DNA from 2 places in the Pantoea sp. sgz302252 genome. Region 1 is predicted to be linked to the other one. Evidence: predicted binding sites of a transcription regulator. Region 1 holds the regulator's gene; the other holds the start of a gene.
The links. The regulator PurR, encoded in region 1, represses purine synthesis genes. The targets are predictions, from matches to a motif close to CANGCAAACGTTTGCNTG.

Region 1 (4,428 bases):
GTCGGGCCGTAGCCCATCGCATTCAGAATGAACGGGGAACCGGTCAGCCAGGCAAAAAAGCTCGCTGAGCAGGCCGCGTAGATAAGCACGTTGCCACGATAATCACGAGAACGCAGCAAGGTCATGAACGTCAACGCTTGTTCTTCTTTGTGCGCTTTCTTTACTGGTTTTTTCAGGCGCAGTGCAGGCAGCATCAACATCAACGTGATACCAAACAGCGTGGCGAAAATGGCCTGCCATTCAAAATGGTGCAGGATCCAGCTGCCCAGCAGTGGCGCCAGGGCAGGGGAAAGCCCAACCAGCGGCATAATGGTGGCGAAGATGCGGTTAGTACGCTGCGCAGGATAGTAGTCCGTCACCATCGCTTGCCAGGTCACCGCTGCGGCGCACACCCCCACCGCCTGGATGAAGCGCAGCACAAGCAGCCACGTGGCATCACGAACCCAAAGCATGCCAATACAGCCCACGGCGAAAATCGCGAGGCCAATCAGCAGAATGGGTTTGCGCCCGTAACGATCGGACAGCGGCCCCCACAATAATTGTGCGAAAGCGAACCCGGCGAGGAACAGGCTCAGGCTTGCGCTGACGGCTGCAGCCGGTGTTTGTAAATCATTCTGAATCGCGGCGAAGGCGGGCAGGTACATGTCGGTTGCCAGAAAACCCAGCACGCTTAAGCCTGCCAGCCAGCACAAAAAACCAATTCCTGGTTGCATAGTCATTCTCTTTCTCGTTGCAGGTGGTGATGGCAGCAGAGTGTAGGGAGTGCAACTTCGCTTGTGAAACGCTAATATTTGTCGGGTGGATTCAAAAATTTTGCAGGCAGATTATGTGGTCCGAATACTCTCTTGAAGTGGTGGATGCCGTAGCACGCAATGGTAGCTTCAGCGCGGCAGCGCAGGAACTGCATCGCGTGCCTTCTTCGGTCAGTTATACCGTGCGTCAGCTGGAAGAATGGCTGGCGGTGCCGCTGTTTGAACGCCGTCATCGCGACGTGGAATTAACGCCAGCCGGGGTCTGGTTTCTGAAAGAAGGGCGCTCTGTTATCAAAAAAATGCAGATCACTCGCCAGCAGTGCCAGCAAATTGCTAACGGCTGGCGCGGTAATCTGGCGATTGCTGTCGATAATATTGTCAGGCCAGAGCGAACCCGACAGCTGATTGTCGATTTTTATCGCCACTTTCAGGATGTGGAGCTTTGTGTCTTTCAGGAAGTGTTCAACGGCGTGTGGGATGCGCTCTCCGATGGCCGCGTGGAGCTGGCAATTGGCGCAACGCAGGCGATCCCTGTCGGCGGACGTTATGCGTTCCGCGACATGGGAATGCTCAACTGGAATTGTGTTGTGTCCAGCCGTCACCCTTTGGCGCAGATGAAGGGGCCGCTAAGCGACGATGTGTTGCGCAACTGGCCTTCGTTGGTGCGCGAAGACACCTCTCGTTCATTGCCAAAACGCATTACCTGGCTGCTGGATAACCAAAAGCGCATTGTGGTGCCAGACTGGGAATCTTCAGCAACGTGTCTTTCTGCAGGCTTATGCGTTGGGATGGTGCCAGGGCATTTTGCTCGCCCATGGATCGACAGTGGGGAGTGGGTGGCTCTAGAACTGGAGAACCCGTTTCCGGATGCGGCTTGCTGCCTGACCTGGCAACAGAATGATATGTCACCGGCGTTAACCTGGCTGCTGGACTATCTGGGGGACAGTGAAACGTTAAATAAGGAATGGTTGCAGGAGCCGGCATAACCGGCTCCTGAGTCCGATCACAAATCGCTAACGAGTAAAGCGTTGTTATCCAAAAAAACAAGGAAAATCAATTTATTGATTTTCGGCTGCTCACCACGAAGAAGGAGAAACCACGCTTTTTCCTTCTTTGTCAGCAACTTGAGGAGCCGGCATAACCGGCTCCTGACTCTTAACGGCGGTAATCGCGGAATGGACCGTCGGCGACAGAGCGGCGCTCGATCAAACGAGGATGCACCTCAATTGACTGCGACTCTTCGCGCTTGTTAACGATGCGGTCCAGCAGCATGTCAAACGCCGCTTCACCCAGTGAATCTTTAGGCTGGTGAATGGTGGTCAGCGCAGGGGTAAAGAAGCGCGCGTTGCGCACGTTATCGTAGCCAATCACGGAAATGTCCTGCGGAACGCGCAAGCCCATTTCATCGGCGGCGCACAGTGCGCCCATCGCCATGATATCGCCGCCGCAGAAGACGGCAGTAGGGCGTGGCTGTTGCGCAAGGATTTGCTGCATGGCGCGGTAGCCGGATTCAGGCTCGAAATCACCCTGCACAATCCAGTTTTCCGGGATCTTAACCTGCGCTTCTTCCATGGCTTTCATAAAGCCTGCCAGACGACCCGCGCCGGTATTGCGCTCCATAGGGCCTGGGATCACGCCAATATCACGGTGGCCGCGTTCAATCAGATAACGACCAGCCAGATAGCCGCCCTGGAAAGCGTTATCGTTAACGGAGTCAGTGAAGTCCGCTTTTGATTCGCCCCAGTCCATCACCACCATCGGAATATGGCGATATTCTTCAAGCATATCGAGCACGGATTGCGGGTATTCAGAGCACATCACCAGCAGGCCATCGACGCGTTTTTGCGCCATCATCGACAGATAGGCACGCTGTTTTTCCAGGTTGTTCCAGGCATTCCCCAGAATCAGGGTATAGCCCTTTTCGAAGCAGTTTTTCTCAACGGCTTCGATAATTTCCGCAAAATAGGCGGCTTCGCTGCTGGTTGCCAGCAGACCAATGGTTTTGGTGTGGTTCACTTTCAGGCTGCGAGCCACGGCGCTTGGGGAGTAATGCAGCTCTTTAATGGCCGCCCATACCGCGTTGCGGGTCTCTTCCGCAACGAAACGCGTCTTGTTAATTACATGTGATACAGTTGTAGTGGAAACGTTTGCGCGCTTCGCTACATCTTTAATTGTTGCCATTCGCTCTCACTCCAGACCCTTTCCTTACGCCTGATTATCGACACGAAAACGTTTGCCTTTACACACCCTGAGTGCAATTCATTTCAATTGCGGTACGCCGGGAAACAACACAGGACGACGGGAGGGGGTCAATGGCTGCTACGCTTTTAAATTAGCGTGGAATTTTGTCTGATTCTGAGGCAAAGGGAAAGAGAAAAATCGTTATGGGCCGAAAACCTGGAAGATTTTTACGCTTAACTGTGCAAAAATGAGCAAGCTCACTTTTGTTGTGGGGATTAAAAGGAGAAAAATTGATGAGTACCGACCTGAAGCTCTCGTTGATGACGACCGTTTTTGCCCTGGGTGTGATCATCATTGGCGCACTGACCGCAGTCCTGCACTGATTTACGCGGAGGAGGCCCGCGCCTCCTCCGTGACGCCCTTCCTTAGATTGTTATCAATTTCGCAAAAATCTTTTGCCATTTCGTTCACTTTTGTTTTTTTGTGATTGATGTCATGCTTTTGACTTCTGCTGTCGCGCCATCACTTCAGGATGGCTTACCGGAGTCACAACATGAAAATCAACTTTCCCCTGCTGGCACTGGCAATCGGGGCTTTTGGTATTGGCACCACGGAATTCTCTCCGATGGGGCTGCTGCCCGTTATCGCTAAAGGGGTCGATGTCTCCATTCCTGTCGCGGGGATGCTGATCAGCGCGTATGCCATCGGCGTGATGATTGGTGCGCCGCTGATGACGTTGCTGCTGTCACATCGTGCTCGCCGTAATGCACTTATCTTCCTGATGGCGATTTTTACCCTCGGCAATGTGCTCTCGGCCATCGCACCGGATTACACCATGCTGTTGCTTTCTCGCATCATTACCAGCCTTAATCATGGCGCTTTCTTTGGCCTTGGGTCGGTGGTGGCCGCAAGCGTAGTGCCGAAACATAAACAGGCCAGCGCCGTCGCGACCATGTTTATGGGCCTGACGATTGCCAATATCGGCGGCGTTCCTGCTGCCACCTGGCTGGGTGAAACCATCGGCTGGCGTATGTCATTCCTTGCAACGGCGGGGCTGGGTGTGGTGGCGATGGCGAGCCTGTGGTTCTCCTTACCGAAAGGCAGCAGCGGTGAGCGTCCGAACGTGAAGCAGGAACTCTCTGTGCTGGTACGCCCTCAGGTGCTGACCGCTTTACTTACCACGGTGCTTGGGGCAGGGGCGATGTTTACGCTCTACACCTATATTGCGCCGGTACTGCACACCATTACTTCTGCCTCTCCTTTGTTTGTGACGGCGATGCTGGTGTTGATTGGCGTAGGCTTCTCTATCGGTAACTACCTTGGCGGTAAATTTGCTGACCGCTCTGTCACCGCAACGCTGAAAGGTTTCTTGCTGCTGTTGATTGCGGTCATGGTCGCTATCCCGTGGCTGGCGCAAAGTGAAGTGGGCGCGGCTGTCAGCATGGTGGTTTGGGGCGCGGCGACCTTTGCTGTAGTGCCACCGTTGCAGATGCGT
Region 2 (4,428 bases), on a different contig from region 1:
CGAAGCCTGGGTAAATATTTCCTGCTAGTCGACAACATGCTGGTTGTGCTCGGCTTTTTTGTCGTGTTTCCGCTGATCTCCATTCGTTTTGTCGATCAGATGGGCTGGGCCGCACTGATGGTTGGCATCGCGCTAGGATTACGCCAGTTCGTGCAGCAAGGTCTGGGGATTTTTGGCGGCGCGATAGCCGACCGCTTCGGCGCCAAACCGATGATTGTCACCGGCATGCTGATGCGTGCTGCGGGTTTTGCCACCATGGCGATTGCGCATGAGCCGTGGATGCTTTGGCTTTCGTGCATTCTTTCCGGGCTTGGCGGCACACTGTTTGATCCTCCTCGTGCAGCTCTGGTGGTCAAACTGGTGCGCCCGCAGCAGCGTGGGCGTTTCTTCTCTTTGCTGATGATGCAGGACAGCGCTGGCGCGGTGATCGGTGCCCTGCTCGGCAGTTGGCTGCTGCAATATGATTTTAGGCTGGTGTGCAGTGCCGGCGCGGTGCTGTTTATCCTTTGCGCGGCCTTTAACGCCTGGTATCTGCCTGCCTGGAAACTCTCCACGGTGAAAACACCTGTGCGCGAAGGGCTTTCACGAGTGCTGAGCGATAAACGCTTTGTGACCTATGTGCTGACACTCACCGGCTATTACATGTTGGCGGTGCAGGTAATGTTGATGCTGCCGATCATGGTTAACGATATCGCCGGTTCAGCGTCGGCGGTGAAGTGGATGTATGCCATTGAAGCGGTGCTGTCGCTCACTCTGCTCTATCCTATCGCCCGCTGGAGCGAAAAGCGTTTTCGCCTTGAACACCGTTTGATGGCGGGACTGCTCATCATGACGCTGGCGATGTTGCCCATCGGGTTATCAAGCAATCTGCAACAGCTCTTTACCTTGATTTGCGTGTTCTATATCGGCTCAATTATCGCAGAACCGGCCAGAGAAACGCTGAACGCTCAGCTTGCTGACCCGCGGGCGCGTGGCAGCTATATGGGCTTTAGTCGGCTTGGTCTGGCTTTCGGTGGCGCGCTGGGTTACGCCGGTGGCGGTTGGTTGTTTGATGCAGGGAAAGCGATGTCGCAGCCGGAGCTTCCCTGGGCGATGCTGGGTGCCATTGGCTTCATGACTTTGCTGGCGCTGTGGTGGCAGTTTAGCCAGAAAAGAGCGGCGGCCGGGATGGTGCCACGGGTATAATGTCAACCATGGTAACAATTCAGCGCATTCTGCTGGTGTGCATTGTACTGACAGGGCATGCTGCTTTGTGTCAGGATGAGACAAAGGCAATATATTGAGGACCTCCATGAAGAAGATGTTGTTTGTGGCTGTGATGATGGCCAGTGCCGTGCTGTCTGGCTGTAATAAGCTGACGCAGTATACCGTCAGCGAGCAAGAAATTAATCAGGCGCTGCAAAAGCACAATAATTTCTCCAAAGATATTGGCCTGCCTGGCGTGGCGGATGCACATATTGTGTTGAGCAACCTCTCCAGCGCTATCGGGCGCGAAGAACCGAATAAAATCACACTGAACGGTGTGGCGAATCTGGACATGACCTCGCTGTTTGGCAACCAGAAAGCAACCATCGACCTGAAACTGAAAGCGCTGCCGGTCTTCAATAAAGAGAAAGGCGCCATCTTCCTGCAGGAAATGGAAGTGGTCGATGCCAAAGTTCAGCCGGAAAAAATGCAGTCAGTGGTGCAGACCATGATGCCGTACCTGAATCAGTCTCTGCGTAGCTACTTCAATAAACAGCCAGCGTATGTGTTGCGTGACGACGCCAGCGAAGGTGAAGCAATGGCGAAGAAATTAGCCAAAGGCATTGAAGTGAAGCCAGGCGAAATCGTGATTCCGTTTACCGATTGATTGCGGATTCATTCATCAAGGGCGCATCAGCGCCCTTTTTTTCGCGCTGACCTTTTTCAAACAAAAGAGTGCAAAGGAAAACGTTTCCGCTTATCCTTAGTGCCCGGCAAAAATAGCCCTTATTAACCAGCCGGAGCCCACCATGACAGCCCAATCCAATCGCCTGAAAATCCGCCGCCCCGACGACTGGCATATCCATCTGCGTGATGGCGATATGCTCAAAACCGTCGTGCCTTATACCAGTGAAGTGTATGGCCGTGCGATTGTGATGCCTAACCTGGTGCCACCTGTCACCACCGTTGAAGCCGCCATCAGCTATCGTCAGCGCATTCTGGATGCTGTGCCAGCTGGGCATGATTTTACGCCGCTGATGACCTGCTACCTGACCGATACACTCGACCCGAATGAACTCGAGCGCGGGTTCAAAGAAGGCGTCTTCACCGCCGCGAAGCTTTATCCAGCGAATGCCACCACCAACTCCAGCCATGGCGTAACCAGCATTGATGCCATCATGCCGGTGCTTGAACGCATGGAAAAGCTCGGCATGCCCCTGCTGGTGCACGGGGAAGTCACTCACGCTGACATCGATATTTTTGACCGCGAAGCGCGTTTTATTGAATCCGTGATGGAGCCGATGCGTCAGCGCTTACCGGGCCTCAAAGTCGTGTTCGAGCACATCACCACCAAAGATGCCGCGGAATATGTGCGTGACGGCAACGAACTGATTGCAGCCACCATTACACCTCAGCACTTGATGTTCAACCGCAACCACATGCTGGTTGGCGGCGTGCGCCCTCACCTGTATTGCTTGCCGATCCTCAAGCGCAACATCCACCAGCAGGCGCTGCGTGAGCTGGTTGCCAGCGGCTTTGCGCGTGCTTTCCTCGGCACCGATTCCGCTCCACACGCACGCCATCGTAAAGAAGCCAGCTGCGGCTGTGCGGGTTGCTTCAACGCCCCAACCGCTCTTGCCAGCTACGCGACGGTGTTTGAAGAGATGAATGCGTTGCAGCATTTCGAAGCGTTCTGCTCGCTCAATGGCCCCCAGTTCTACGGCCTGCCAGTGAATGAAAGCTTTATCGAACTGGAGCGTAAAGAGAGTCAGGTTGTCGAAAGTATCGCCCTTACCGACGACACGCTGATCCCGTTCCTGGCGGGTGAAACCGTTAACTGGAGCGTAGTCCGCTAAAAAAGTGTCAGTCCCCTGTTGTAAGTTGTCAAAACTAACTGTATAAATATCCAGTATATTCAACAGGGGGCAAACTATGCGTATTGAAGTGACCATTGCCAAAACAACCGTCTTACCGGCTGGCGCTATTGATGCGCTGACCAGCGAGCTTTCCCGCCGTATTCTGAGCCAGTTTCCCGACCGTGACGGTCAGGTCAGCGTGCGCTATGCCGCCGCCAACAACCTTTCTGTTATCGGCGCGCCGAAAGAAGACAAAGACCGCATCAGCGAAATTCTCCAGGAAACCTGGGAAAGCGCTGATGACTGGTTTATGCCCTAAATAATTCGAGTTGCAGGTAGGCGGCAAGGGAGCTCATCCCCAGGAGCTTACTTGAGTAAGTGACTGGGGTGAGTGAGTGCAGCCAACACCCCTGCAACTTGAAGTATGACGGGCAAATCACTGATTAAAAAATGCTCCATCATTGTGTTAACGTTTGCCGGGTCGCCCCGGCTTTTTTTATTTTTCCATTGTTCCTTTTTTAACCTTTTTCTTATTGCATCGTTAATCTTTTAAAAAATAACGAACTAACTGCCGTTTTATTGTTCAAAAAAACGAATGGTGTAGAAAAAGATCTTGCTGTTCGGTTAAAAATTCGAATATTTTCATAGTTGTTGATATAATTAGTTTGCTTCAGAAAACATGCATTGAACCTCGAACCGTTGTCTTTAAACACGCTAATAAGGGGTTATGATGGAAAAGAATAATGAAGTCATCCAGACCCACCCACTCGTTGGATGGGACATCAGCACCGTAGACAGCTACGATGCGTTGATGTTGCGCCTGCACTACCAGAACCCCACAGAGCCAAGTCACAACGAAGCAGAAATCGGCCAGACGTTATGGTTAACGACCGATGTCGCCCGCCAGTTTATTTCCATTTTAGAAGCGGGTATCGCGAAAATAGAGTCGGGCGAATTCCAGGAAAACGAGTATCGCAGGCATTAGTGCATAATGCTGAAAATTCACGCAACAGGCACCCTATGGGTGCCTTAATTATTTGTGCCCTTGTCACGCTGAATCAGATTAATTACTCTGCTAATAAAGAAAAGAGCTGAGAGAAACGTATGAATTACGACTTAATTATTATCGGCAGCGGATCTGTCGGTGCCGCCGCCGGTTACTATGCTGCTCGCGCAGGGTTGTCCGTCCTGATGACGGATGCTCATCTTCCCCCTCACGCTGACGGCAGTCATCATGGGGATACGCGCCTGATTCGTCACGCTTACGGTGAAGGTGAAAAATATGTGCCGATGGTGCTGCGTGCACAGGAGCTTTGGGATGAGCTTGCAGCCCTCAGCGGTGAACCTATTTTTGAGCAAACTGGCGTGATCAATCTTGGCCCAGCCC

Region 2: the regulator PurR is predicted to act here: its motif matches at 1,926-1,943, upstream of pyrC (dihydroorotase).

Annotation. Positions count from the first base shown of each region.
Region 1 is NZ_JBLFJW010000004.1:71,700-76,127, reverse strand. It holds gene punC (purine nucleoside transporter PunC) at 1-713, opposite strand, end outside; gene punR (DNA-binding transcriptional activator PunR) at 827-1,738, shown strand; gene purR (HTH-type transcriptional repressor PurR) at 1,908-2,933, opposite strand; gene ACLW56_RS04485 (YnhF family membrane protein) at 3,227-3,316, shown strand; gene ACLW56_RS04480 (MFS transporter) at 3,487-4,428, shown strand, end outside.
Region 2 is NZ_JBLFJW010000001.1:314,227-318,654, forward strand. It holds gene mdtH (multidrug efflux MFS transporter MdtH) at 1-1,185, shown strand, start outside; gene ACLW56_RS01585 (lipoprotein) at 1,292-1,852, shown strand; gene pyrC (dihydroorotase) at 1,995-3,041, shown strand; gene dinI (DNA damage-inducible protein I) at 3,118-3,360, shown strand; gene bssS (biofilm formation regulator BssS) at 3,772-4,026, shown strand; gene solA (N-methyl-L-tryptophan oxidase) at 4,146-4,428, shown strand, end outside.